4 regions of the Bacillus cereus group sp. N8 genome follow, and region 1 is predicted to be linked to each of the others. Evidence: riboswitches for the same ligand, from Rfam matches in the RefSeq annotation. Region 1 holds a riboswitch; each other region holds the start of a gene.

Region 1 (7,747 bases):
ACGCTTCCCAGCGAGCTTTTTCATCACCAGCCAAGGTAGTTTTAACTTTTTCAATTGTGTCATCAAATTCTTTATTAGAGTAATGATCTAAGTTGTAAGGGTTATTCGTCGTAAATAGTTCAAGGAATGTAATTGGATCAGCAAAGTCAGGGCTCCAACCGTCAATTCCAATCTCGTAGTCACCTTTTAATAAGAGTGAAACTTGTTGTTTACGTGGTTGCGGTTTTATATTTACTGTTAAGCCATCTAAATTCTTTTCTAGTTGCCCTTTTAGGAACTCACCAGTTTTCTTCTCAAGGTCACCATCACTTGTTAATAATTCTAATGTTATCTTTTCAGAACCAAGTTCTTTTTTTGCTTTCTTCCATAATTCTTGTGCAGATGTTGTATCAACTTTTGTTAAATCGCCGTTTGCAGTACGGAAGTCTTTTCCATCAGGCCCTTTTGCAAAGTTTTTCGGCACGAGACTAAAGGTTGGTGTAGAGCCATCATTTAATAACGTATTTACGAAGGATTTTCGATCAATTGTTTGATCGATTGCTTGTCGTGCAGAAACGTTTTGAAGTACTTTGTTTTGTTGATTCATACGTAAAAACTGTACCCCTACATTCGGACGTTCTTTGAAGTTAGTATCCTTTTTATATTTATCAACGAAATCAGATGTTAGTTTTATACGGTCTAATTGTTTGGATTCGAATAAATTTACTTCTGTTGATTTCTCTTTCACAACGTTGAAATTGATTTCTTCGAGTTTGACATTATCTTTATCCCAATAGGTAGGGTTTTTCTTAAATTTAAAGCTTTGTTCATGCTTCCAATCGCTTAGTGTAAAAGCTCCGTTGTACAAGATTTTGTTATCTTCTAAAGCGTACTTATCACCTTGTGATTTAAAGAATTCCTCGTTAATTGGTAGAAATGTTGGGAACGCTGTTAAGCTAATAAAGTACGGAACAGGGCGTTCTAATTCTACCTCAAACGTATGGTCATCAATTGCTTTTACACCAAGTTGATCGGCTGGAAGTTCTTTGTTGTTAATTTTTGTTGCATTTTTAATATCAAAGAATAGAAATGCATATTCAGAGGCTGTTGCTGGATCGACAGCTCTTTGCCAAGCGAAGACAAAATCTTTCGCTGTAACAGGAGTGCCGTTTGACCATTTTGAATCTCGTAAATGGAATGTGTATTTCGTTTTATCGCCATTTACTTCATGAGATTTTGCAACGCCAGGGACAGGTTTGTTACCTTCACCAAGATTATACAAACCTTCAAATACGTTTCTCATTACTTGACCAGAATCAGTATCTGTAGCACGAGCTGTATCCATTGTTCGTATTTCAGTAGGTGAAGATAAGTTTAAAACCTGTTTACTAGGTTCCTCGTCTTTTGCATTTGCTCCGCTTGCTTCGTTTTTATAACTGCCGCAACCAGTTAATAAAATACTTACTCCTACAACTGATGCAATACCGGGTACAAACTTCTTTTTCATTTGATTTTCCTCCTAAATAGTTAATAAGATTGGATGATGATGAGGGAATGAAAAACAAAAAATCCCTCTTTTCGTATTGAGAAAGAGGGATTTTTACGTACAAGTTATGCACCCGTATATAAACGAAGTCCCTCATTCTATCTTTCAAGCACAAAGCTTGCAGGAAGTGGCACAGTATTCAAAATGAACCTGTTGCCGAGGTTTCAAAGGGCCAGTCCCTCCACCTCTCTTGATACAATGAGTAAACGAATAAATTTTATTAATTTTTGTGTTTCTTTGATAATTCAAAATCTTACACCTTAGATAATGAAGTGTCAATCAAATGGAATATAGTTTAAATTTTCAGTTTTATTAAAAATAAAAAAAACCACTGCATATGGCAGTGGTTTCCCTATTAGAAGTTAAAGTTATCCGGATCTGGACCAACACGGTGATTTTCATTTAAAGCTTGAATTGCTTTCATATCATCCGAGCTTAATTCAAAATCAAAGATGTTCGCATTTTCAATGATGCGGTGTTCTTTAATTGATTTAGGAATCGTTACAACTTCATTTTGTAGATCCCAGCGTAGAATCACTTGTGCAGTCGATTTATTATATTTTGTAGCAATTTCTTGTAATGTTGGGTGATCTAGTAGTTGTCCTTGCATTAATGGTGACCAAGCTTCAAGCTGAATACCATGCTCTTTACAGAAAGTGTGCAATTCTTCTTGTGCTAAACGTGGATGGTATTCCACTTGGTTAACCATAGGCTTAATTTCAGCAATTTCAAATACGTCTTGCAAATGGTGAATATGGAAATTACTCACGCCAATAGCGCGCACACGACCATCTTTATAAAGTTGCTCTAAAGCTTTCCATGATTCAGTGTATTTTCCTTTTACAGGCCAATGTACTAAATATAAATCTAAATATTCTAGACCTAATTTTTCTAATGTAGTTTCAAATGCTTGTAATGTTGACTCGTAACCTTGATCACTATTCCATACTTTTGATGTGATAAATAATTCTTCACGTGGAATACCTGATTCGTGGATTGCTTGTCCAACGCCGTCTTCATTTTTATATATGGCAGCTGTATCGATACTACGATATCCATTTTTAATAGCTGCTTTTACAGAATCAATTACTTCTGATCCGTCTTCTACTTTAAAAACACCTAAACCGAACCAAGGCATTTTTACGCCGTTATGTAATGTTGTGTAGTCGTTTAAACTTGTTAAAGTCATATTAATTCCCCCTAGCTTTTTTATTGGTCGCTTCAATTGCTTGTTGAATGACTTCTGAAAAATTATTTTCATATAGAACTTTTAAACCTTCAGCCGTTGAACCTCCTGGTGTTGTTACTTGTTCACGTAACATAGCTGGATCCTGGTTTTGCTGGAGCATAGCGGCAGAGCCAGCGATCATTTGAATGACAAGATGTTTTGCTGTTTCCTCATCAATTCCATAGCTTTTCGTTGCTTCAATTAAACCTTCAGCAAAGTGATAGAGAAAAGCGGGTGCACTACCAGTAACTGCGGTAAGTTGGTGAACTTCCTCTTCGGTACAAAACTGCGAGGTACCAATACCTCTTAAAAGAAGTTGTAACGTTTCATGATGTCGTTCCTCTACGGAATTTCCCGTCGTGTATAAAGAGATAGACTTGCCAATTTCAGCAGCTGTATTTGGCATAATCCAGGCAACAGGTGTCCCTTGAGGAAGTCTTTCTTCTAGATAAGATGGTCCGATTCCGGCAGCAACTGTCACGACAAATTGATCAGTTAGAAGAGGCGATAGATCCGCTAATAGCTGTTCATGTGCAACAGGCGGCATTGCTAAAACAATTGTATCTACAGATTTAATATGCTGCTTCCAATCCGTTGTAATCGATAAATCATATTGAGTTTGTAGTTGCGTTAGTTTTTCTATGTTACTTCGATTGGAAACAATAATTTTTTCGATGTATTCTTTACTTGTTGTAAGTAGTCCAGCAAATATAGCTTCTGCCATACGACCGGCACCAATAAATAAAATTCGATGTTTATTAGGCATATCCTTTATTCCTTTCTGATGAGAATATGTTATAAAAAACGATACCATTTTTAAGAGAATTTTGTAAAAAGAAACGGCTTGTAGTGGAGAGAATACAATTGGAGGGAAGGAAGGCTATATAAAAAGGACTATGAAGATTATTATATTTGAAAAATAGTTATAATCAAAAATCCCTGAAGCATTTATGCTTCAGGGATTGATAAATTATAAGCTTATGCTTTCGTCATACCAAGCAATACAGCGCCACCGATAATTAAAACACTACCTAGTGCAATAAAGATCAATTGACGTTTTGTTTTCTTTTCACCTAAGAATACAATCGCACCGAATGTTGAGATAACGATTCCAGTTTGAGATAATGGGAAGCTTGTTGCTACTCCGACACGTGGTAAGGAAAGAAGTAAGAATAAGTTTCCTGTTCCCCATAGTAAACCAGATAAAGCATTACGAATTGCATATTTGTTAAATGGTTTATGTTTAGATGTCAGTACAACCGCACCAACGAACATACCAACTGCTTGTGGTAAAATAGCAGACCAACCATCGATATTATACCAACGAATAATAATTACATATACAAGGTAGCCGAAAGTAGAAACAATTAAAGTAAGAAGTCCTTTTTTCAATTGTCCTGGTGGCTGTGCATTTTCTTTGTCATCTAGTGATGTGAATACAACACCAACTACGATTAATAGGATTGCAATCGTTCCCAGAACAATCGTTGTTGTAGTAGTCCACTCACGGAAAGCGATAACCCCAAAGATAGAAGTTGCAACAAGTTGCATACCAGTAGAAATCGTTACAGTAGTTGAAACACCTAGTTTTTCAACTGTTTTTAATTGGTTTACTTGTCCTAATGCCCAGAATAAACCTGAAATAAAACCAACAATCAAGACTGTCATTGTTAAAGCTGGTTGAGTAAATACATACATAATTGTTGCGAAGAATAGAGCACCGATTGTCATACCTACCGTTTGGCTATATGCACCACCGCCCATTTTTACGCTTACTAATAAGATGTTTCCCCATGCAATTGCAGGAAGAAGCGCTAATAAAATGTCCATTACAAGACTCCCTTCGGTTTTCTATACCAATATAATTACATATCGTTCTAACGATCGGTAATGCCCCACTAATAGAGTAGAAGATTACCGATCGCTAAAACAGGATGAAGAATTCACGATATAAATGCGTTTTCATTTCTTCATTTTTTGAAACACCTCCATATAATAACAGGAAATTGCCTATTTTAGAAAGTGAATTCAAATAAAATGTATATTTCAATAAAAGGTAAAATTCAGTTATTTCCTGATGGTATATTTTATTTCCTAAGAAATAAAGAAGCAGCTTCGACAGAAGCTGCTTTAAGAGTTAGTAATTCTTTTATTAATAAGCTGAATACATAGCAGAAATAGGAGTGACATACTAATAGTGATAACTACTAGTGTCCAAGCGAGCTGCATATTACTTGCATCAATCGCCATATAAATTGCGGTTGGGATTGTCTGTGTTTTACCGGGAATGTTCCCAGCGAACATGAGTGTAGCACCAAATTCCCCTAGTGCACGAACAAAGCTCAAAATCATTCCGCTTAGTAATGCAGGAAATGCAAGCGGAAGTGTGACGTGTAGAAAAACTTGATATTCACTTGCACCAAGATCACGAGCGCTTTCTTCAATTTGTACATTCGCGATAGAAAAACCTGTTTTGGCTGATTGGTACATAAGCGGAAATGCAACAACTGTAGAAGCAATGATAGCAGCAGTAGATGTGAACATAATAGACTGCTGAAATATTGATTCTACCCACGTTCCAATGGGACTATTATTTCCAAAAATGATAATGAGAAAAAATCCGATTACAGTTGGCGGAAGTACCATTGGTAATAAGAAAATAGTTTCTAATATTACTTTATATTTCCATGAGGAGCGTGCTAGGGCTCGTCCGATTATCGTTCCTAAAATTGTGACGATAATGGTGGCGCATGCAGCTACTCTTAAAGATAGGAAGATTGGTGACAAAATAGCATCAAAGTTCATGGTAATTATGATAGGACTGTAAATCCATATTTCTTAAAGATAGATTGTGCATCTTTTGACTGCAAATACTCATAAAATGAAGTCGCCTCTTTCTTGTGCTTAGATTCTTTTATAACACCTAAAGGATAGTGAATTGGCTCATGAGAAGTAGCTGTTGCTGTCTCACCAATCTTTACTTTGTTTGAAATAAGAGCATCTGTTTTGTATACAATACCAGCATCGACATTACCTGTTTCTACATATGTTAACACTTGGCGAACATCTTTTGTAAATACGATTTTATTTTGAATGTCATTCCAAAGGTTTTCATGTGTGAGAGAAGCTTTTGCGTATTTCCCCGCAGGTACGGATTCAGGTGTACCAAGTGCAATTTTCTTGATTTTTTCATCTTTTAAATCTTGGAATTTTGCAAGAGAACTATCTTTTGGGACAACTAGAACTAGTTCATTTCCAAGAAGATTTTTCCCTTCTTTTTCATCGATGAATCCTTTTTTAACAAGAGTTTGGAATTTATCTTCTGCTGCAGAGAAGAATAAATCAGCAGGTGCACCTTGTTCAATTTGTTGTTGAAGTGCACCAGAAGCACCGAAGTTAAAAGAAAGTTGAATAGTTGGTTCTTTCTCTTTATATTGTTTTTCAATTTCTTTTAATGCATCTTGTAAGCTAGCAGCAGCTGATATAGTCAGTTCGATTGTTTGTCCCTCTTTAGCAGCTGACTTTTCTTTCTTTTCCACGCTTGTACAAGCAGCGCTAAATATAAGAAGGAAAGAAAGTATAAGTGCCCCAATAGATCGTAATGTGAATTTGTTCATAAAAAAATCCCCTTTCGTTTCGACATATTTAATTATAACTAAATATAACTAATTATAACTAGTTATAATTGAATATAATTTGAACGAACTAGTTGTTTTTAAAATATAGGAGAAATATTCTTTTCTTTGTTACAATGAAGAAAGAAAGTGAGGAATCGTCTATGGATCATCATTCCTACACAACGGAAGAAGTAGCAAAGCGATTAAAAGTATCAAAATTAACTGTATACGATTTAATTAAAAAAGGAGAATTGCCTTCTTATAGAATCGGTAGACAGATGCGCATTGATGTAACGGATTTAGAACAATATATAAAGCGAATGAAAACAGGGAAAATACAAGGTACTTCCGTAAAGAGCAAAGATAGTAGGGACTTGGATACATGTATTATTAGCGGACAAGAACTAACATTAGATATGTTAGCAAAACGTATAGAAAATCGCCTGCCAAGTTCAAATATATTAAGGGCATATCAAGGTAGTTTAACGAGTTTAATAAAAATGTATCAGGGAGAAGGAAGTATCGTTAGCCTGCATTTGTTTGATGGTGAAACGGGTACATATAATGTTCCTTATGTAAAACGTATTTTAGTTGGACAACCATGTATTATGATTAATTTATTAGCAAGGAACGTTGGGTTTTATGTACAAAAGGGAAATCCCAAAAATATAAAAACATGGGCTGATTTATCTCAATCATCTATACGATTTGTAAATCGAGAAAAAGGTTCTGGCATTAGGGTGTTAGTCGATGAACAATTGCGCATTCAAAAATTAAATAAAGAGCATATTAGTGGATATGAATGGGAAGAATCAAATCATCTTGGTGTTGCCACGCAAGTCGCGAATGGAAAAGCTGATGTAGGAGTAGGGTCAGAAAAATTTTCACGGATTGTAAACGTAGACTTTATTCCAATCATGAAGGAACAGTATGATTTAGTGATTTTGAAGAATAAAGAAAATGAAGAGCTAATTGAAGTCGTGAAAGGTATTCTGCAATCGGAAGGATTTCATAATGAATTAAAAGCGATTGGCGGATACGATATGACGAAAATAGGTCAAATTATATATGAAACAAACTAAAAAGCTGTTTGTCTATAAGACAAGCAGCTTTTTCTATATATAAAGGGGTTTTGGGAAACAAAGTGTTAAACAAGACTTTGAGCAAGTGTGTAAATGAAAGCTGTAAGAAGAGTAGCTCCACTTGCAAGTCCGATAAAGTCTGATTTGTTGAAAGTAATGTTGTTCATTATAATCTCTCCTTATTTGTTTAATGTAGTTGCAACGGCTTTTGCATCGACAAGTGCGGATAGCACCATGCCCATTGTATTGAAAAATTTGTTTGATTTCGTTTTGTTCATCATGCGTATCCGCTCCT
Region 2 (7,747 bases), on a different contig from region 1:
TCTTTTACTGTTGCTTTAACAACATCTACACCGTCTTTTAATTTAATAACGCCGCCTTTTTGCAATAGTGCTAACATACGTCCGCGCTCTGCAACGTTATTACTCATAATAACTGTTCCGCCATCTGGTAAATCTTTTAAGCTTTTATATTTTTTAGAGTAAATGCCCATTGGTTCTAAATGAATTTTTCCTGCGTTTACAATTTCATATCCTTTTTCCTGAATTTCTTTATCTAAATACGGAATGTGCTGGAAGTAGTTTGCATCAATTTCTTTATCCGCTAACGCTTTATTCGGCAACACATAATCTTGGAACTTTTTAATCTCTAATTTAATACCCTTTTTCTCTAATATCGGCTGTGCTTTCTCTAAAATAACAGCGTGCGGCACGTTAGAAGCTCCAACAACAAGCTTATTTTCCTCTTTCCCCCCGCAGGCAGCTAATGTAAATACAGACAGTGCTGTAACAACTGACAATATAATTTTTTTCATATGATGTCCCCTTCTCCCGTATAGTTATGTAGTTATAAAAAGGGCCGGCGTACACCAGCCCTTTTCAGCAATTATTCTTTTACAGGAACAACTGCCCCTTTATATTCTTTATTAATAAAGTCTTCAATTTCTTTAGAATGCAGCACTTCTACAAGAGCTTTAATCTCTTTTTTATCTTTATCACCTTTACGAACAGCTACTACGTTTGCGTATGGAGAATCATTTCCTTCAATTGCAATCGCATCTTTTTCTGGGTTTAATTTCGCATCAATTGCATAGTTAGAGTTAATTAGAACAGCGTCGCCTTCTTTATTGTTATACACTTGTGGTAATAAACCAGGCTCGATATCCGTTTTAAATTTTAGATTTTTCGGATTATCTGCAATATCTTTCGGAGTCGCTTTAACTGGATCTACTCCGTCTTTAATTTTTAAAATGCCTTCTTTTTGTAAAATTGCTAAACCACGTCCATGGTCAGCAACAGAATTACTCATAATAATTGTTGCCCCATCTGGAAGCTCTTTTAAGCTCTTATATTTTTGAGAGTATACACCAATCGGTTCTAAGTGAATTTTTCCTGCTATTTCAAAATCATATTTTTTATCTTTAATTTCTTTTTCTAAATACGGAATGTGCTGGAAGTAGTTTGCATCAATTTCTTTATCCGCTAACGCTTTATTCGGTAACACGTAGTCTTGGAATTTTTTAATTTCTAATTCAATTCCTTTTTTCTCAAGTAAAGGTTTTGCCTTTTCTAAAATAACAGCGTGCGGTACGTTAGAAGCACCAACAACAAGTTTCTTTTCATCTTTATCTTTCCCACCACAAGCAGCTAACCCAAAAATTGAAGTTGAAATAAGTGCCGTAAGTAATAATTTTTTCATTTTAAATACCCCCATTTTCATTATCTTTTATCTATTCGAGTCGTTACACTATCACCAATCCACTGAATGAAAAATACAACTAGTAATACACAAATTGTCGCAACGATTGTTACATCGTTATTTCCTCGCTGGAACCCTTCTAAATAAGCAAGTGTTCCAAGGCCACCAGCACCAACAACTCCCGCCATTGCTGTATAACCTACTAAAGCAATTGTCGTTACCGTAATACCCGATACTAACGCTGGTAACGCCTCTGGAATTAACACTTTCAAAATAATTGTGCTTGTTTTTGCCCCCATCGCTTTTGAAGCTTCAATTACGCCTTTATCAATTTCACGAAGTGCGATTTCAACCATTCTCGCGTAAAATGGTGCCGCTCCAATAATTAAAGCTGGCAGCGCTGCACTCGCTCCAAGTATTGTTCCAAGAAGAATCTTTGTGAACGGGATTAATAAAATAATTAAAATGATGAACGGTATCGAACGGAAAATGTTTACGAACGCTCCAATCACCGTATTAATTGCTTTGTTTTCCCATAAATTATCTTTCGCTGTCATAAAGAGTAATAGTCCTAAAATAAGTCCTAAAACAAATGTGGCAAGCGCTGCGATTGCCGTCATATATAACGTTTCACCAGTCGCTTCTAGCATTTGATTCCAATCAACATTTGCGATTAACTTATCCATGCGCAATCACCTCCAGCTCTACTTGATCTTGATGAATCCCTTCTATTGCTTGCTGGATTGCTGTTTCCTCACCATTTAAATGAACGACTAAACTACCGTAAGAACCGTTATTCGTTTGTGCGATATTTCCTTGCAAAATGCTAACTTCTATATCACTGCGTTGCATTAATCTTTGAAGAACCGGCCTTTCTACAGCCTCACCGATAAACTGCAAGCGAATTACTTTTCCATCTGGGTATTTTTCAATTAAGCTTTCAATCGTTTCATTTGTATCTTCAGAATCAGTTAACTGTTGTACAAATCGTTTTGTAATGTCTTGCTGTGGATTACGAAATACATCAAGTACAGGACCACTTTCTACAATCTTTCCTTGCTCCATTACCGCAACACGATTACAAATCTTCCGAATCACGTGCATCTCATGTGTAATTAATACAATTGTTAAGCCTAGACGCTTATTAATATCTAATAATAAATCTAAAATTTGATCCGTCGTTTCTGGATCAAGAGCTGACGTTGCTTCATCACATAAAAGTACTTGTGGATTATTTGCTAACGCTCTTGCAATCCCAACGCGCTGCTTTTGTCCACCACTTAACTGAGATGGATATGCGTCTCCTCTTCCTTCTAATCCAACGAGATGAATTAACTCATCAACACGTTTTCTTCTCTTCGCCTTATCCACACCCGCAATTTCAAGTGGGAATTCGATATTTTCGCGTACAGTTCGTGACCAAAGTAAGTTGAAGTGCTGAAAAATCATTCCGATTTCTTGTCTTGCCTTACGAAGTTCACTTCCTGTAATTGCTGAAATGACACGATTTGCGATTGTAATTTGACCAGACGTTGGTTTCTCTAACTGATTAAACAATCTAATTAAAGAACTTTTCCCAGCGCCACTATATCCGATAACACCAAATATTTCGCCTTTCTCTATTTGTAAGTTGGCGTTATCTACAGCAGTGACATCACCGCTTTTTGATTTATATATTTTCTTTACATTTTCTAATAAGATCATGATGTTCACCCCTTTTTTGTTTAAAAAGCGCAAGCGGCTCGTTTAGAATGTAAAGTGGATGGAGCTTCTGACGTAGAGGCGTTTCTTGCCTCATAGGAAGAAGCGAAGCCATCGAACATTCTAGCCGCTGGAGCTGGATTTCATAAAACTTTGGATAGACTCCGCAATTTTTTATTTTTGATGCAGGTTCTACCGTTATCACTACTTTTATTATTTGAATGTCCGCCACATTCAAACAACAAAAAAACCTTTCCGCTTTAGAGAAGCAGAAAGGTTTATATGCGTATATAACAACATTATCCCTCTCTCTCATCTCTCAAAGCATTTGCTTTGCAGGAATTGGCACCATTTCAACATAAGTTGACGGTTGCCGGGCTTCACAGGGCACAGTCCCTCCACCTCTCTTGATAAGAGAAATCAGATTAAATTTTCGTCTGATTTGAAATTTATTAAATTGTCTATATTTTATGAATTGAATTGTATCAATATCCATACGGCATGTCAACAGAAATTTTCGTAAAAAAAGAAACTTCAGACTTTTAAGCACCCACTGACATCGGCTTACATATATGAAACATTGATTCAACTAATAGCATCGTTCGATACGTTCCCGAATACTGTACACGTCCATCGTTCATTAACATTTGCAATCTTACATTGCCGTTCACCAATTGTTTTACATCTTCTTCATCTACACAAACAATTTGCTCCGTTCCTCTTTCCTCATGTAGCAGCTCTATATAATCTCTTGAAATTTGTAACGAACAACTTTCATCTCCAAAGCGGAAATTAACAGTTTTTTCTCCTTGTCTTAAAAGCGGTTCTAAATGATATTGACCATTAGCATAATTTACAAATGATTGCAGCAAAGAATATAATTTCACCCTAAATCACATCCTTCATATCACTTTCTATTACACATACCATTCCCTCTCACTAAAGAGCAATCCTGTTACTTTCGCTCGACAAATACTGTAACCACCCTGCATCTCGACATATTTCCCAAGAAATATGTCGAGGCGGCAAAAACTTTGCCGCCTACTTTAATTCCGTATATAAATATTCAACCGAATGAAATGCATATATCTTCTTCATGAGTGTCCCATTTTCAAAAACAAGTAAACACGGTACACTTTCGATTCCATACTCTTTCGCTAAATGCGGAGCATAATTTAAATCTAACATTCCAATTTTCAACTCTTCAATTGTCATCTCAACGACTGTTAACATCTTTTTTGCTAATTGGCATGTTCCACACATTGGTGTATATACATATAGCACTGTTTTTTCTTCGTTTTCTATTAGGGCTGTAGCTTCGGTACCTGTCCAGTCAATCACTTCTATCATTCCTTACCGTAAATATTCTGTATAAACGTCAATGTCAGCTCCCCATAATACATTTGCTAAGTGTGAAGATGGCGCAGTTGCCACTTCTCGGTACGAGCGATCAATATAAATATGCTCTGCTTGCGGAAATTCCTTTCGAAATTGTTTCCTTAACTTTTCTCCAGCATCATCAGCATCCACTAGTACATACACTTCCTTATCAAAAAACTGATCAATGAGCTCATCCATTTTCGACAAACCAATTGTACCATTTGTACAAACAATTTCCACCGGTTCACGAATAATAGATTCAATCTTTCTTCTATCTGATTTACCTTCTACAATAATGACTTTTTCCACATAAATCATATGTCATCACCCGATCACCATATACTATACAACCTTTAACTTAGTATATAGTATATTCGTTATTTTCATGTTGTTTCCTGTTTATTTTTGCAAAAGAAAAGCGGAGCCGACTGTTCAGCCCTGTTGGCTAAGGTTCTTTCGCACAGAAGACGCTTTTTGTCTTCTCGTGCGGAAGGTTCTTAGACATGAAGGGCTAGGAGGTGGAGCTAGACAAAGAAAAGCGCAAGCGGCTCGTTCAGAACAAGAGGGCACCCGAACTCCTGAACTAGAGGCGCTTTTTGCCTCAAGTGAAGGAGTGAAATGACCGACTGTTTTAGCCGCTGGAGCTAAACAATAAAAAGCAGAACCCGCTCAATCAACATGAAACATCTGCGAAAAAGTTTTTCAAAAATCTTCTCCTATATGATAATTAATATATATGTGCTTTCAAATTCATTATGTAACACAACATAAAAAAGGACAGCACAAAGGCTGTCCTTCAGTCGACTATAATTAGTCTTGGTTTGTCATTTCTGCATATTTTTCTGCAGTTAATAACTTCTCAACTTGGCTTGCATCAGAAAGTTCAACTTTAACCATCCATGCACCCTCGTATGGAGATTCGTTAACAAGTTCTGGTTGGTCACTTAATTCTTCGTTTACTGCTACAACTTTACCACTTACAGGTGCGTATAACTCAGAAACTGTTTTAACAGATTCTACGCTTCCGAATGGCTCGCCAGCTTCAATTGTTGCACCTACTTCAGGAAGTTCAACGAATACGATATCGCCTAGCTCACCTTGTGCAAAGTGAGTAATACCGATAACAACCGCATTACCTTCTGTTTTTACCCATTCGTGTTCTTCAGAGTAACGTAAATTATTTGGAATGCTCATGACTGTACCTCCAGTGAATGTATTAATTATGTAAAAATACCTTATTGGTACTTTTTCCACACACTTTCAAACTGCTCTTCGTTAAAACCAAGTGTTACACTCGTTCCATTTGTTACAATTGGACGTTTAATTAACATGCCATCAGATGCTAAAAGCTCGTACATTTCGTCTTCGCTTGCATCCTTTAACTTATCTTTTAAACCAAGTTCGCGGTAACGCATTCCACTTGTATTAAAGAATTTTTTTAATGGCAATTCACTTTTCTCATGTAAATTACGTAAATCTTCTTTTGATGGTGGATTTTCAACAATATGAATCATCTCATATGCTACATCGTTTGCCTCAAACCATTTCTTTGCTTTTTGACATGTGCCACACTTTGGATATGAATAAAATGTTACTGTCATAAATTCACCTACTTTTTTACTAACCTTTACCTTTATCATATAGAAAACGTTTTATTATTTCAAACGATTATTCGCTAAACTTTTACTTATTTCGTTATAATTTTTAATAATCCTGCTAATTTTTCTTATTTTTCCGCCATTTATCAAGAAAAAATAAATATATAATTTTTTAAAAACTTTTTTCTCATCCCACGCCGAACATATATCTTAAACAAATGTTTGATTAAATTCCTATTTTTCTTTGTTCACCCTTGAGCTGCATCAATTTCTTCCTACCGAACATATATCCTAAACAAACGTTTGATTAAATCCCTATTTTTCTTTGTTCACCCTTGAGCTGCATCAATTTCTTCCTATCGAACATACATCTTAAACAAACGTTTGATTAAATTCCTATTTTCCCTTGTTCACCCTTGAGCTGCATCAATTTCTTCCTACCGAACATACATCTTAAGCAAAAGTTTATTTAACCGTTTCAGCCTATAGTCACAAAACCTGGAAACACTTTAAATGACAAATACTTACAGATAAAAGGAACTAACGATTTTGACCGTAGTAGTGAGCCCGTAAGAAAGTTATTAAACATATCATCAATAAAGCCAAAGTAACTGCTCCTGAGAATATGAAATTCAAATTACTGACTGAAATAAAAAAAGAAGTACCCCTGTCTCTAATCAAGGGTACTTCTTTTTTTATCATGAATCTAAAGGTAAACGTATCCTTTATTAAAGTAGAAATGTATACTTTTCTACTTTTTCGTAGTTTATTCAAAATCTTTGCGGAACCGCCACTAGCTCATTTACATAATTATCGTTAGCTGAAGTTAATTATATTTTTCTACGTACTAAATAAAAAGCTAAGGAACCCATAATAATAGGTGCAACTAAACTAGAAGAATATGCACTAGTAATAGTAAAAAGAGAGAGTATAAATATATAAATAAGAGCTAGTCCAACAAATATAGGAATTCCAAATCGAAACTCCCTACATTGTTTTATGTTCCTGTATAACATTTCTCCAATTAGGCAAGCTACAAGATCTAATATACTACCAAATATGATGAGAATTACAATGAATCCTAATATGTTAGGTAAATCATTCTCGTAAGAATAACTAGGATCAGAAATATACGGTATTAAGAACCATATGATAATAAAAGTAAGCAGGCTTGCAGCATAACTAATTAAAAATTTCCCCAACGTAATCATCCTCATAATTTTCTAATATTATCTTCATTGTATGACATAATGTCCTATCATTAATAGCAAGACTGCCATCCACGAAATTGCTAATTGCATGAAATAAAAAAGACGCATTTAAATTGATGCGTCTTTTGGCGATGTTTCTTTTGTGAAATCATATAAAGCAATCGCGCCTAAAATAACCAATATACCTTCAGGAGCATCCAACAAAATAGTTCTCCAAGTTTCTGATATTACCCATTTAATACCTGCTGCTGATTCAAGATATACTTGAAAATAACTGATTGTAAAATCAATTACATATAAACATACAAGTAATGTTAAACCGAATCGAATTAATTTCTTATTTTTAAACATGTAACACCTCTCAAAATTCATTGGATATTTCTGAGTTCAGTTCTTTATATACAAAAATTACTATATTTAATTTTAACACACGAAAAAATCCAAATAAATACAATATGCATATTTACATATTTCGTGAATAT
Region 3 (7,747 bases), on a different contig from region 1:
TTTTATTTCGTCAATTGGTGTCTAAACGCATAAATAACCGCCTGTGTCCGGTCACTTACATTTAGCTTATTTAATATATTACTCACATGTGTCTTTACTGTTTTAAGGGCAATAAACAACTCATCTGCAATCTCTTGATTACTTTTCCCCTCTGCAATTAATAACAAAATTTCAGACTCTCTTTCTGTTAACTCCTCATGCAAAGGTTGTTCTTTCTTCTGACGCATACGAGACATCATTTTGCCAGTAACTTTCGGCTCTAATACCGTTTCCCCATCATAAGTAGCTCGTACAGCGTCTGCAATATCACTCGCTCTTGATGTTTTTAATAAATAACTTGTCGCTCCCGCCTCAATAACAGGATATAACTTTTCATCATCTAAAAAGCTCGTTACAACTACAATTTTCGCTTCTGGCCATTCTTGAATAATAGCGCGTGTCGCTTCAACTCCGTCCATCTCATCCATAACAAGGTCCATTAAAATAATATCCGGTCTTAACTGCAAGGCTAACTCTGAACCTTTTCTTCCATTTTCAGCTTCTCCAACTACTTCAATATCTGGCTGCGTTGATAAATATGCTGATACACCCATTCGAACCATTTCATGATCATCAACTAGTAATACTTTTATCATGATTCTCCCCCTCTCTCAATCATAATCGGTACTTTCACTTCTATTTGCGTACCTTTATTCGGAAAACTAAGGACTTTTAATGTACCACCAATTTCATGAACTCGCTCTTGCATTGACCTTAAGCCGTATGAACCTGCCTTATTAACCCCAACCTTAAAACCAACACCATCATCAATAATTTTCAAAATCGCATATTGATCAATTTTACGAAGGCGTACTTCGGTTTTCTTTGCCTTCGCATGTCGTAAAGTATTAGACAGCGCCTCTTGTACAATACGGAATAAATGATCTTCTACACCTTTTTTTAATTGAATCGGTTCAACTAACCATTCAATTTTCATATGTTGCTTTCTAGACAGTTCTGTTAATAATTCTTCTATACCCTCTGTTAGTTTCTTACCTTCTAACTGCACTGGGCGTAAATGAAGGAGCAATGCTCTCATTTCTGATTGTGCATTTACAACCATATTCTCAACAAGCTGCAACTGTTTTTTCGTCGTGTCTGGAATTTCAGCTACTTGTTCATTAATAGCTGACATCATCATCGACATTGCAAAAAGCTGCTGACTTACAGAATCATGCAGCTCCCTCGCCAATCGATGCCTCTCTTGGGAAATCGCTTCTTGTCTCATCTCTTCATTCCAATGAGCTCGTTCATTCGTTACTTTTTGAAATAGCCCCGCTTGCTCCTCTAATCGACGAGCCAGAACGATTACTTTTCGTTCCACTTCATGAAATTCATCATCCGCAGTAAACGAAACATCACTCGGAAAATTCCCTCGCTCTACTTCAAATAGAAAAGTATTTAATCCTTGTATACGCTGCTCTATATAATAACCGATTGCATACCCTACAATTCCTCCGATAAGAAGACTAGTACTCATAATAAACAAGCCAATTGGAACAGAAGCAATGGATTCTTTCCATAGTAAATCATAAACTTGTTGTTCGCTTTTCCATACATATACAATTGTACAAATAAGTGCGATACTCACAGAGGACAACATAGAATAACGAATATACATCCACGAAATATTCTTTTGTTTTTTCATTATACTTTCCTCACTTCCGTATCACCTACGACAAGCGAAGAAATAATTTTTATACGGCGAGGAGCTTCTTTATACTGTTCTGTTCTAAACGTAACATTACGGTTAAATCCTGTTTCTTCGTGTCCCGGCAAGAGCACTCGCCCAACAATAACAGAATGATTTAAGGACAGTTCGATATCATATGGCACATATAAACGAATGTTACCAACGACTCCCCGAATAACAATTACCGTTTCTCCCTCTGGAATCATCGCAGTTGTTAAATCAATCTCGACATCACAAGCGCCATATTGGACGTTAATATCCTCAAGTTCATAAATATGATTCATCATTCGTACATTACCTACGAACATATTTTTTATGTACGGTTCTGTACGATATATTTGTTTTTCTTCATCTATATATCCCTTTTCTTTAATTTCAACTTTCATTGCTTTTTGCTGGTGCCCTTGTTGAATAAGTTGATAACCAATTAAAGCTAAACAAGCAAATACAACAAGTACGAATGCTGCTGATGAAAATAAGAAGAATAAGAATACAATACCACCGACAAATAAAAATACATTTCCTCTTACATAACGATTTTTCTTTCGGTAATGCCTTCCAAACATAATCATAATAAATGCAAATATTAGACCACCTGGTTCAAAATGTCCAAGTATCATATCAAGAAAAAGACCGAATCCAAATATGAGGAGGAGCATCCCCATTAATTGTGTTTTTGAAAAGTGCTTCTTCATTTCAGCTCCCCTCCCTCTTTGTCACATATACATAGAAGAAAAGGCATTGCTTTCCAACACCTTTTCTTCTATCACTATATCATAAGCCTGTTTTATTATATACTACAATTATTTTGTTACTTCTTTCGTTAATGATACTTCATTTTTCTCTTTCATCTCACGCTCTAGTTTTGCAATTTTCATATCAAATGTATCACGCTCATACTCTTCATTTATACGAAGCTCTAAGTCACGAATGTAATCATCAATTTCTTCAAATCGTAAGAACGGATTATTTTCATCCATTTTATGCATAGCAGTATTCATACGACGGTTTGCATGTGCCATATTTTCACGCGCCATTAATTCCATACGTTTTGCGTTCATTTCTTTTAATTTATTTTTCATTTCTGAAAGACGACGCTCTAACTCATCAATTTGCTCTACAACACCAGCATACATTTCTTCTAAGCGAGTTACTTGCCCTTCATAATACGCTACTTCTTCTAATGCACGTTCATGCAGTTGTAACTCGCCTGCTTCTTGAGCGATGATGGCTTGCTTTGATCTTTTGTTAACAAAATAGCGTGCTTGCTCAAGCTCACGAGCGAAGTTAGATTTTAATGTTTTATGACGCTGAATTAACTTCTCAATTTTTGTTATTTCACGCTCACTATCGCGTAAATATTGGTTTAACATAGCAATTGGATTTTTTCTTTCTTTCTCATCTAACACATTATGAAAATCAGCTAAAATTGCATCGCGTACACGTCCGAATAAAGATTGTTTCATTATAAATCTTCCTCTCTTCTACTTTATAATTTAATTTATTTTATATTAGTTTTTCATTAACTTGTTCCACTCATCTTCAAAGTTGCTATATGGTTTAGAACTTTCTGGAGCAGAATCAACAACTACGTTTTTTTCTTTTTTCCACTCACGGTATCCGTAGTATAAAACTACTAATGCTGCGATACCGATTAATGCTGGGGAATGAGAAAGTGCAATGGACAAACCGATTAAACCAACAATACCCCAAGCTAACTTTCCAAAAAATGATTGTGCTCGCACAAATGATTTATAGCTCCAGTACACAACTCCTGCTCCGATTGCGAATCCTACAATACCAGCAAGACTACCAAGAGCAATTAAAGCCAAAATACCGGCCGCGATAAACGCTAGAAATTGTTTCATCTTGTGCTTGCCTCCCTTCGATTTGATACTCTTATCTTAACTATTTTTTCTTTTTTTCATAACGAGCTTAAGAACCGTTTTTAACTCAGACTTAAGACTGAGTTAAATTCAGCCTTTTGTAAAAACAGAAGGTAGGATAGGATAATTCCCTCTTTTATCACACATAAAAAGCCGTACAGAGAATATTCTCTGTACGGCTTCTGTTACTACGAATAACATCCATATTTAATCATGCTGTTTTATGATACTCTTTTTTTTCCGCCACTTTAGAAAATCTCGGGAAACCAATTAATATAGAAATGATTCCACATACTCCAACTAAGATCGGATAAAATGCATATGGTAACAATTCAACCGGAGATAACGCAGCAAATCCTGCCGCAGTTAACATTTGAGCACCATATGGGATTAACCCTTGTATACAGCAAGAGAAAAGATCTAGTACACTCGCTGATTTACGTGGATCAATTTCATATTGATCCGCAATGTTCTTCGCAAGAGGACCCGTAAAAATAATCGAAATCGTATTATTCGCTGTACACATATTCGTCATACTCACTAAACCAGCAATACCGAACTCTGCTCCTTTTTTCGAACGAATATTACGCGTTAAAAGATTCATTAAATATTGAATACCACCATTATATTGGATCAGTTCAACCATACCACCGATTAATATAGCAAGTAATACTAGCTCCATCATACTGCCCATGCCAGTCGTTACACTTTTAAAGAAACTTTCTAACGTGTAACTTCCATCTATAAGCCCTATAACACCTGATAATACAGTTCCACCAGTTAACACAATAAGTACATTCCAACCAAGTAACGCCGTAATAAGTACTCCTGCATACGGTAAAATCTTTATCCAGTCGAAACTATGGGCTTTAACTTGTGTATCACTTCCTAAAGTAATTATTACTAATAGTACAATTGTAATAATAGCAGCTGGCAATACAATTAAAAAGTTCGTTTTAAACTTATCTTTCATTTCTGTTCCTTGTGAACGAACAGCAGCAATTGTTGTATCTGAAATAAATGATAAATTATCACCAAACATCGCTCCGCCCACAACAGTAGCCATCGCAAGTGCAATTGAGATATCAGTTTGCCCACTAATCCCTACAGCAATTGGTGCTAGTGCTGCAATTGTTCCCATTGAAGTTCCCATCGCTAATGAAATAAATGCCCCTATAACAAAAATTCCAGCAACGATAAATCCTGGTGGCAAAATAGATAACGCTAAATTAACAGTTGAATCAACTCCGCCCATTCCTTTTGCTGTTTCAGAAAACGCCCCTGCAAGTACAAAAATTAATACCATAATCATAATATCCGGATTTCCTGCACCTTTAGCAAATCGTTCTACTTTCGCATTAAAGCTTTCTTTACGATTCATCACTAAAGCGACCCCTACAGCAATTGAAATTGCTACAAGTATCGGCAATTTATAGAAATCACCTGTAATAATTCCAGAACCAATAAATAGCGCCAAAAATATCCCAAGTGGTAATAAAGCCAAACCATTTCCTCTCGTTTCTTTCAAAGTACCATCTCTCCCTAGTTTCAACCTTTTTCTAATGAATAACAAAAGACCTCTTCCAATGAGAAGAGGTCTTATACATCTATAAGAAACGCTCTTCTCATCTTTCAAGCACATGCTTGCTGGATTTGGCACAGCACTCTGAAATCGAGTCCGCTGCCGAGGCATCGTAGGGCCAGTCCCTCCGCCTCTCTTTATAAGAAGGTTTCATATTTATTTTTTAATAATAATTTCTTCCCTAACTTTACTCGCTTACAAAACAAAAGTCAATTATTTTTTGTATAGATTTTTTTGGTAATTATGCAAAAATTTGAATACAACAATCATTTTAACTTTTCGATTTCTTTATCTAATATTGAAATCCAAGAAAATTCTTCATTTTTTATCGTTGCTACAATCCATTTTGTTATACGCCATGCTAATTCATATTCTTCCTTAGTAACATCACCTATATTATAGGCATCCTCTAACTCATCTTCATCCAATACATAAATCTCACCGCTCGGTAACAATACTACATCTAAGTATAAATCATCAAAATAAGGCAAACCACGATCGTCAATTTTAAATTCTTTCGTCACATCGATATAATATTGCACTAATTGTTTTTGATTGTCTAACATAGCTGTAATTGCAAAGTTTTTGTCGCTTATAAAATATTGCATCCATGTATACCCATCACCTGCAATGCAAATCTCTTTACTATTGTATTCTTTATAACTAGGCTCTCTCACCTTTTTTATATCCAATATTCCTAACATACCTGCTTCAACTCGTTTTACTGTGTATGTCTTCTCTATTAATCGCTTCCACGTAGAACCATCACCGTACTTACGTTTCATAACTTTCGCTCCTCTTCTACATACAGAAAAGCTCTCACATAATATGTGAGAGCTTTTCAAATCATAATTAAGCCGCTTGACCCTTTTCAGATATCTCTTTTAAATAGGCTTGTCCTTTTTCAGCGTCATATTGACCTTCCCACTTAGACATAACTACAGCCGCTAAAGAGTTACCTACAACGTTAACTGCCGTACGGGCCATATCTAGAATACGGTCAATACCTGCAATAAACGCTAAACCTTCAGCTGGAATACCTACTGTACCAAGTGTTGCTAATAATACAACGAATGATACGCCCGGTACACCCGCGATACCTTTTGATGTAACCATTAATACAAGTAATAACGTAATTTGTTGTGTAATGGATAATTCAATACCGTACATTTGCGCTAAGAAAATTGCCGCAATTGCTTGATATAACGTTGATCCATCTAAGTTAAATGAATAACCTGTTGGAATAACGAAAGATGTAATTGCTTTCGGGCAACCGAATTTCTCCATTTTCTCCATAATTTTCGGTAAAACCGTTTCTGAACTTGCTGTAGAATACGCTAAGATCAGCTCGTCTTTTAAAATTTTAAAGAATTGGAAAATGTTAATACCGAATATTTTCGCTGTAAGTCCTAATACGACCACAACGAAGAATATCATTGCTCCGTATACTACAATGAGTAATTTCCCTAATGGAATTAATGAAGCTAATCCGAATGTAGAAACTGTAACACCAATTAATGCGAATACACCAAATGGCGCAAACTTCATAACTTGGTTCGTTACATAAAACATTGCATCTGCTACACCTTGGAAAAATTGCAGAACTGGTTTGCCACGCTCACCAATTGCTGCTACACCTAAACCAAATAATACTGAGAAGAAGATAATAGCAAGCATATCACCTTCAGCTAATGATTTCATAATGTTCGTCGGAACAATATTTACAAACGTATCCGCGAACGAATGACTTTGTACTTGCTCTGTCGTATGTGTATATTTAGAAATATCTGTTTTTGTTAACTTATCCATATCAACGCCTTTTCCAGGTTGGAAAATGTTTGCTATTAATAGACCAACAGCAATTGCAATCGTTGTAATAATTTCAAAGTAAATAATTGTTTTTCCGCCTAGTCGGCCTAACTTCTTAACATCGCCAACACCAGCAACCCCAACAACAATACTCGCTACAACAATCGGTACAACAATCATCTTAATTAATCGGATGAAAATATCACCAATTGGTTGTAAGTACTTCACCACTTCTGGATTGCCAAAGAAAATAGCCCCAACTGCAATACCAAGCGCAAGTCCTATTAAAATTTGCCATGCAAGTCCTATTCTTTTCATACTTGTGGTAACCCCCTCTTCGATGTGTCACTCTATCTCTCATTCTATGTCTATAAAACTTGAAATTAAGAGTATTACATATTATTCGACAATTCACTACATTTTGTCCCTGTTAAAAATCATAAATCAAAAATTAAAATCTGACAACAAAATAAGTTTGCCCGAACGCAAATAATTTTCTTGACAAAAATAAACCTCATGTCAGAAAACCTCACATGAAATCGATTCCTCACTAGTGATTGATAGGTTTTTGAAGTACTGTTTCATTATGGAAAACTCCATCATTTTCCATGATTTTTTTAAACAATATAGAAATTGATACCTTTTTCTATACATTCAAGAATTTTAACTTTATGACAAACACTACGAAAAGATGCTAAATTCCGACAAAACTTAGCAAAATTATAAAATTCTCTTTAC
Region 4 (7,747 bases), on a different contig from region 1:
TCTGCTCCACCTCATCTAGAAGCTACAGAAACTATCTTTTCAAGCTCTATTACAAAACTTGTTGTTTTTATTTGTTGGCTCGCCATTCTAGCTGACGGATATGATTTAGGTATTTACGGCGCTGTTCTGCCAAAGCTTCTAGAAGACAACAGCTGGGCGCTATCACCAGCTCAAGCTGGAACAATTGCCAGCTATGCTCTATTTGGGATGTTTATTGGCGCTATTCTAGTCGGAACCATTACAGATTTAATTGGACGAAAGTGGACACTTATATGCTGTTTAGCTCTTTTTTCTATCACAATGGGCTTAGCTGCAATTGCTCCTTCTCCTGAATTATTTGGGTTATCTCGATTTATCGGAGGAATCGGATTAGGCGGTGTTATCCCAACGGCTTCAGCACTTACTGTTGAATATTCACCAAAAAAACGGCAATCTTTTATTTACGCTCTTATGTTTACCGGCTATCCTTTAGGTATCGTGTTAGGTGCTATTTTATCCATGTTTATGTTAGAAGATTTCGGATGGAGAATTATGTTTGGCATCGGAATGATTCCGCTACTCCTCATTCCTTTCATTATTCGTTATTTACCTGAGTCCATTCAATTTTTATTATCACGGAATCGACAAGAAGAAGTGAACAAAATTCTTAATCGCTTTCAAATTGAATTCCATGTAAAAAATGAAATTCCTGAAACACCATCTAATATACAAAAGAAAAATGGATTTCTTACGTTATTCTCAAAAGAGTACATAAAAGCAACGCTACTTTTTTGGATTACTTATATAATGGGAATGTTTTTAATCTATGGTTTAAATACTTGGTTACCACAGATGATGCGCCAGGCAGGATATCCTCTTGGATCTAGTTTATCATTTCTACTTATGCTAAATATTACTGCAGCTATCGGCGCATTATTTGCCGGGGCAATTGCCGATCGGGTAGGAGCAAAAATTGTTATTAGCATCTCCTATCTTATGGCAGCCATATGTGTTGGACTGTTAACAATTCAACCATCTGTTACAATCATTTATCTTTTAATTGGTCTTGCTGGAATTGGATCTGTCGGTATTACTCAAATATTAAATGCTTATGTAACACAATACTTCCCATCACATATACGAGCTACCTCCTTAGGATGGGGACTTGGACTTGGCCGAGTTGGTGCGATTGCTGGCCCTATTCTTGTCGGTATTATTATGACAATGCAATATGACTTGGCGTGGAATTTTTACTTATTCTCCTTTGCAGGTCTTATCGCAGCTATATCTGTTTTCTTTATTCCTACAAAATAAAGTGAAACTTTAATCAGTGGTGGGGTGCATCCCAGCTGATTATTAGCCCACACCAATTAGGCGCTTACGGGCAGTAGGCTCCCACAAATCGCGGGATAAAAAAGAGCACAAATTTATTTGTGCTCTTTTTGGTATACTTCAAACAACATGTTTCTAAATAGTGTATTCAAACTCTCAATATCAATCCCTAATCCCTTTTCAATCCCTTTCACGTATTGCTGATAATAATCAATTTGTTCTTCTAAAAATTGATTTAACACCTGAATTTTCAATCCAACATCTAATTCCGTACCTGCTTTTTTCTTTACTAACAATTTCTCAATCTCATTCAATACACTACGTTCTATAGATAGTTCTGTAATTAATCGGTCAAATTCTACTGGAGGTAATGTCCCTTTCTCTTCTAGCCATTGACAAGCTAAAATAGGACGTAATACATAAAAGTACTTTTTCAACTTTACATTCTCGCCTTGCAAAAATTCACGATAATTTTTTGAAGCCATATGTAAGTAATGATATATCGTTGCCTTTGGATCAAAATTCTTTTCACTCATTTGCTGAAGCTGCTCTGGAAAATTAGAGTTTTTCGAATAAAAAATTGGTGATCGAATCCACTCAAGTAAAGCTGGATTTGACTTCGCGAATAGTTGCAATGCCTTTTTAATATCCCAGCCACTTATATCTAAATCATCACTAATCGGATATTCAATTACATCTCGTTTATCATGAATTGATAAATACCATTCTAATGGATGTATATAAACAAACCTAACATCATAATCACTATCTTTCGATGGAAATCCCCAAGCACGACTCCCTGATTCCACTGCAAATAAAATTTTCACATCATTCTCTTGCTCAATTCTTTCTAGCTCTAATTCAATTTTCCCTCTCATTTCATACCATCCTCATGTTTTGATTATTTCCCTGGAAATTCGACAAATATACGCCTGGTTTTATTATATATTAAAACAGCTGTCAGACAATTTCTGACAGCTCAATAAAGCACCTATTTTTTCTTTTCCATTACAGTAGCCGCAATGCGTTCAAACTCTTTTTGAATCTCATCTTTAAATGCATCCACTTTTGAATAATCCATAGCAGAAATATAAATTCTTTCTAATTTATCACGGACCGATTTTGCTTTTGCTAAGAAAGACATCGCCTCATTCATTTTTGTTTTATACTGAATTGATACGTCACGAATTTCTGTAGCATACTTCTCATCTGTCCCTGGTGTAACAATGAGGTCATACATATCAATAACCTCGTCACCTTCGCGACTTGGAAAGTATTCATGCGGTGCGGTGCTATCAAAAATTGCAAATCCCAGTTCTCTTACGATAATCATATCAAGACTATTCGGATCAAATCCACAATGATATACTTCTACTTCAAATCCTTTTTCTTCTGCTACCTTTGCTAATTTTTTAAGCATCGTTGATTTTCCAGAACCCGGGCGCCCTTTTATAAAATAGCGATGCGGGAGCCCTTCCGTTAAATTAGGAACGAAATCAACTGCTCCTTTCGGTGTAGCAGCTCCTAGGAATCGATGTTTCACAATCGAATTTTTTCCACTTTTATCTGTAAATAGTTTCTGTATAAACTGATCTGTTAATTTGTTTGCTTTATTAAAATCAATGTTACTAATATATATTTTTTCCCACTCATCATGTATTTCCAGAGCCTCTTTAAAACAACCGTAAGCTGCTTGAAAGGCTTTACTCGCCTCTGAAACGAATCGTTCAATCTCTAATTTTTTCTCTCTTAATTTACCTGCGTCCCAAGCAACACCTAAATTTATATACTCTTCAACAACTCCAGGCATTTTCGGCTCAATAACGTGCGGTGATGTACCGTCAACAATCCCTACTTTTAATTTTGGAATAATCACACCATCAACTGATTTATTGTCAGAAGAACAATGTAAAAGTTCAATATTATACCCTTTATCGACCCATTCACGCCCTATTGCCTTTATTAAAGAAGATTTTCCCGTTCCTGGGCCTCCCTTTAAAATAAACAACCTGTCTAGCCCCTTCAAATTCTCTTCGTATAAGCTGTGAAATCCTCTAGCTGTATTTCCACCAGCATAATAATTCAATACATTACCTGTCACTGCACTCACTCCTTCGCAGCATTCTATTTACATAAGCTACAATATGCGAGCCACCTTATTTGGGTGAATACCTATTTTGTATTGCACTAAAAAAGGAAATGAATTACAATTTAATTATTAAAAAAATCAAAATATTAAAACTGAATATATCTTTATCAAGAGAGGCAGAGGGACCGGCCCTTTGAAGCCCAGCAACCTCAGTTTATACAAACTGAATAGGTGCTAATTCCTGCAAAATGCAATGCATTTTGAAAGATAAAACTTAACCATTGTGTGCAAAACTCATCTTTCTTGATTATGAAAGATGAGTTTTTTATATTTTAAAACATATATTGGAGGTATTTAAAATGAAAGTAATCGACCTATCACAAACATTTGAAAACAATATGTCTCAATTTCCTGGAACACCAAAAATCCAACTAGAAGCAATTACAAACGTTGAAGAGACGGGCTATCAAGTTACAGATTTTCATTCTGTCGTTCATGTAGGTACACATTGCGATGCCCCTGCGCATTTCATTTCAGGTGCAACCACTATTGATCAATTACCCCTAAAACAATTTGTAGGTGAGGCCGTTCTTATCGATGTAACTCATATCCAAGAGAGAAAGTTGCCTAAGGAAGTATTGCATAATACCGATATAAAAGAAGATGATATTGTCATTTTCCATTCCAATCTATCTAATAAGTGGAATACAGCAGCTTATGAGAAAGAAGCGTTTTATCTTTCCGAAGAATTAGCTGAAGAACTGGTTCAATTAAAAGTAAAATCAGTCGGTTTAGATTTCATTTCTCCTGATGAGGTAACGACAGAAACATCACCGATTCACCACATATTACTAGGGAATAACATTTACTTAATTGAAAACTTAACAAATCTAGATGCTATTAAAGCGAAACGTTTCTTTTTCTCAGCAGCACCTTTAAAAATTAAAGATAGTGACGGTGCTTTCGCAAGAGCATTCGCTGTTATTTTTTAAACACGCCTACAAAAAAAGCAAAGATCATTTTTGACCTTTGCTTTTATATTTTTTATTTAAATTTAAAAAGAATTGTTCCACTCTTGGGCGTAACCAAGCTAAATAGTCTTTATCTTTCTTCTTTGTACAAGTTATCTCTTCTCCATCCACCATTTCGACAAGTTCTAGCTCTAACAATTGCCTCGTAAATGCTACCATATTTACTTCTTCAGCCGGATACTCTTCTTTTAATTTCTCCTCAATTTCTCCCAATAAAAAGCCGTCTCGCATCATTGCTAGTGCATCAATCCAAAGTGGCGGCATTTCATATGTTTCTCCTGTAATTGTATCTTTTACAATATAATTCAAGTTCTCTTTTCGAAATTGAATCGTGTGTAAACATACAGTCGAATTTAATGTTAATTCCATCATACCACCTCTTTCATAATATCCGCATAGAAAAAAGGATGCGCGTGCACCCCTTCTTTTCTTTTCATCACACTACCGAACCGTTACACGAGCTAAAAGCTCTATGTCGATATTTTCCTCCATTATAAACGAAGTGTTTTATAAAAAAAACCCTTCTTGAAACATTTTATAAAATGTTTATATTTACACAACAAGAACACTTTTCTGAAAAATAATTTCGTCTACTGCACTACACTGTTGGTAAATAAATTTCCACTTTCGTTCCTACACCCATACTACTTTGAATCGCGATACTCCCTTGATGTTCTTCAATAATTTTATATGTAATCATTAGTCCAAGACCTGTACCATTCTCTTTTGTTGTATAAAAAGCTTTTCCGATCTTTTCTATCTTCTCATTTTCTATCCCAAAACCTTGATCTTCAATAGAAATACACAAATTCTCTCCACCTTTTTCATATGCACGAATCTGAATATTCCCACCCTTTGGCATCGATTCTATTCCATTTTTGATAATGTTTAATAACACTTGCTTTAATTGTTTATCATCACCATTTATAACAGGTAAATTTCCATCTACTTGCAAATGAAATTTCACTTTATATTGAGTCGCATAACTTTCCATTAACTGTACAACATATAAAAGGATTTCCCGTATATTACACCATTCATAATTTGTTGGTTTCGGTTTTCCTAATAACATCAATTCACTAACAAACTCATTAATTCTCTCAATTTCTTGCAGCATAATCTCATAGCTCAGCGTATCCTCAAGATTTCTTTCCTTTTGAATTTGTGTAAATCCTTTTAAAGCTGTTAATGGATTTCGAATTTCATGAGCAATTGTTGTAGACATAGTCCCAATAAGAGCTAAATTTTCGGTCTCTTTCATATTGCTCATCATCTTAACAACTGTTCTTACATAAGACTGGAAACGTTTTAACAGAGAATGTGAAATAATAAAAAAGAATACACATAAAACAAGCGGAATCACAACTTTTATATCTTGTAATATCAACGTGAAAAATACATATTTACCAATTACACTACCGGAAACAAAATAAAAATATTTTCTATTCACGAAAATCGGTGCAAATAAAATTAAAAATATTTCAACCATATTTCCATTTTCAAAAACACGATCACTGTGTAAATAAATCATTAAGTTATTAATAATGTCAATAAACATATATCCAATTAAAAATAAATATTTTACAAAATATACATACCCTTGTTTTCGAAGATATATTGAAATAGGAAACAAAGATATTACTAATATATATACGCCTATTCCCATACCACCTTCTGGCCAACCTATCCTTGCTTCGTTAATATTCATAGCAGGATAAACAAAATAATAGATAACGTCATATAAAAAGAATATAATATAGAATAATAATATAAATACTTTTAAAGCTTCTCTTTCTTCATAAATCAAGCTCTTGTATTTGTTCATATAAAAACTCCTCTTGATCAATACAAAAATGACATTTCACATGTTATCCCCTTAAATTATACGTATGAAATTGCTTTCAGAGCAATATATAACCTTCTAATACTAAAAGGAAGGAGATACAGCTCCTTCCTTTTCAATCACAATTTATATCCACCTTACCCTATCGTGTAGCAATCCATCTGTAAAATTATTATGTCCTACTACAATATCCTTCATATATAAATTTAAATATTCCCCATACTTACTTTCAGTATTTAATAATAATTCTTCAACATAATAGGCGCCTTGTCCAAAAGTATCTAACAATAAACTACATAAGCCTGCATAAATTCCACACCCTACTTGGAAGTATGTCGCATTTGTTTTATATTTTTGAAAAACTTTGCTACTATTCATTACATTATACATGTATGTCTCGTTATTTTCATAAACGAGTAATACACCGACTAGATCTTCTCCTGCAATCTCTTCTTCCGCTGGATTGAATACTTTACGATTCCAGTTCCATAAATCTTCTACATTATCTAAGTTCTGTCTAATTAAATCTGTTGTATACTCATTAATTCGATAAAGAAAACCAACTTCCATGTTGAAGTTTTTCCCTAAAATTAAAACTTCCTCATGTGGCATTAAACAACCATAAAACTCTTCTTCTCCTAACTTTACTTTGTACTCTGAAGCATATACATCCTCATAAAAATAAAGAGGACGATGATGACTCATATACATCGGATAACTCCATATCGCTTCATCTAGAAATCGTTCTACTGCCCATGAAGCATAAAGTGTATGTGGCTTTATAAGTGCCGTATCATTCAAAAATGACGTATCATGTTCTACAATATAGCATGCTCGTGGCTTTTCATTTGGGCGTTCTTTCATAAGCTCCACAACCATCCATTGAACAACACCAGGATTCATACCTGAGCCTATAATCGCTCTTGTATTTGTAAATGTTGCTTTCTCCTTCTCAAACCTCGTATACCTTTCCGTAAGCTGAAAACCGAGTAAACTATTGTTCTGATCTACTGCCTCATTTTCCAAAGCCGAATTAATGTAACAAATGCCAAGTTCATTACAACAACTCAGTACCCTAATCGTATCCGCCCCTGAAACATCAATAACAACCTTCGTTCTTTTTTCTTTTAAATGTTGTTTAAATTTGACTACATCTTGAAGGTTCATTTCATATAAAAAAAATTGCTCTTTCAAATTTGGAAACAACTCATCATAATAATTTTTATCTTTTTGTTTTATATCCACCAAATGGAAATCTACATTCTTTATCACTTCATAAATTGGATCTTTTTCATTTACTACCGCTTGATTCAAAATTGCTAACACTGCTTTTGCTGCTCCACCAGCACTGCCAAGCAACGTAATCGAAAACGAATTTGGAAACTGCTCCACAAATAAAACCCCTTTAATAAATTAGTTGAGCAGCACTTACTCAAAAGTGAATTGAATACAACAAAAAGTAGCTCGTACATC

The links. Region 1 has a riboswitch for S-adenosylmethionine ahead of JDS80_RS26000 (peptide ABC transporter substrate-binding protein). Riboswitches for the same ligand answer to the same signal wherever they lie in the genome.
Region 2: it holds a riboswitch for S-adenosylmethionine, as region 1 does, so the genes downstream of both, JDS80_RS20685 (methionine ABC transporter ATP-binding protein) here and JDS80_RS26000 (peptide ABC transporter substrate-binding protein) in region 1, are expected to answer to the same signal.
Region 3: it holds a riboswitch for S-adenosylmethionine, as region 1 does, so the genes downstream of both, JDS80_RS06080 (Na+/H+ antiporter NhaC family protein) here and JDS80_RS26000 (peptide ABC transporter substrate-binding protein) in region 1, are expected to answer to the same signal.
Region 4: it holds a riboswitch for S-adenosylmethionine, as region 1 does, so the genes downstream of both, JDS80_RS13550 (cyclase family protein) here and JDS80_RS26000 (peptide ABC transporter substrate-binding protein) in region 1, are expected to answer to the same signal.

Annotation. Positions count from the first base shown of each region.
Region 1 is NZ_JAEHBK010000032.1:29,385-37,131, reverse strand. It holds gene JDS80_RS26000 (peptide ABC transporter substrate-binding protein) at 1-1,486, opposite strand, end outside; SAM riboswitch class I at 1,621-1,725, opposite strand; gene JDS80_RS25995 (aldo/keto reductase) at 1,881-2,714, opposite strand; gene proC (pyrroline-5-carboxylate reductase) at 2,716-3,519, opposite strand; gene JDS80_RS25985 (GRP family sugar transporter) at 3,732-4,583, opposite strand; gene modB (molybdate ABC transporter permease subunit) at 4,884-5,558, opposite strand; gene modA (molybdate ABC transporter substrate-binding protein) at 5,564-6,370, opposite strand; gene JDS80_RS25970 (helix-turn-helix transcriptional regulator) at 6,505-7,452, shown strand; gene JDS80_RS25965 (DUF3948 family protein) at 7,518-7,619, opposite strand.
Region 2 is NZ_JAEHBK010000016.1:18,181-25,927, reverse strand. It holds gene metQ (methionine ABC transporter substrate-binding lipoprotein MetQ) at 1-491, opposite strand, end outside; gene metQ (methionine ABC transporter substrate-binding lipoprotein MetQ) at 563-1,375, opposite strand; gene JDS80_RS20690 (methionine ABC transporter permease) at 1,396-2,061, opposite strand; gene JDS80_RS20685 (methionine ABC transporter ATP-binding protein) at 2,054-3,079, opposite strand; SAM riboswitch class I at 3,386-3,493, opposite strand; gene JDS80_RS20680 (hypothetical protein) at 3,619-3,963, opposite strand; gene JDS80_RS20675 (thioredoxin family protein) at 4,118-4,426, opposite strand; gene JDS80_RS20670 (toprim domain-containing protein) at 4,430-4,774, opposite strand; gene gcvH (glycine cleavage system protein GcvH) at 5,267-5,650, opposite strand; gene JDS80_RS20660 (arsenate reductase family protein) at 5,692-6,057, opposite strand; gene JDS80_RS20655 (hypothetical protein) at 6,885-7,256, opposite strand; gene JDS80_RS20650 (DUF3937 family protein) at 7,374-7,616, opposite strand; partial or broken gene JDS80_RS20645 (hypothetical protein) at 7,729-7,747, opposite strand, start outside.
Region 3 is NZ_JAEHBK010000002.1:381,201-388,947, forward strand. It holds gene JDS80_RS06055 (response regulator) at 3-635, opposite strand; gene JDS80_RS06060 (sensor histidine kinase) at 632-1,687, opposite strand; gene liaF (cell wall-active antibiotics response protein LiaF) at 1,687-2,427, opposite strand; gene JDS80_RS06070 (PspA/IM30 family protein) at 2,536-3,198, opposite strand; gene JDS80_RS06075 (lmo0954 family membrane protein) at 3,244-3,600, opposite strand; gene JDS80_RS06080 (Na+/H+ antiporter NhaC family protein) at 3,830-5,146, opposite strand; SAM riboswitch class I at 5,241-5,346, opposite strand; gene JDS80_RS06085 (ribonuclease FAU-1 family protein) at 5,467-5,985, opposite strand; gene gltP (glutamate/aspartate:proton symporter GltP) at 6,053-7,327, opposite strand.
Region 4 is NZ_JAEHBK010000007.1:150,992-158,738, forward strand. It holds gene JDS80_RS13535 (MFS transporter) at 1-1,293, shown strand, start outside; gene JDS80_RS13540 (nucleotidyltransferase domain-containing protein) at 1,407-2,189, opposite strand; gene JDS80_RS13545 (PRK06851 family protein) at 2,303-3,412, opposite strand; SAM riboswitch class I at 3,562-3,674, shown strand; gene JDS80_RS13550 (cyclase family protein) at 3,760-4,392, shown strand; gene JDS80_RS13555 (hypothetical protein) at 4,417-4,800, opposite strand; gene JDS80_RS13560 (ATP-binding protein) at 5,030-6,256, opposite strand; gene JDS80_RS13565 (S-adenosylmethionine decarboxylase related protein) at 6,401-7,666, opposite strand.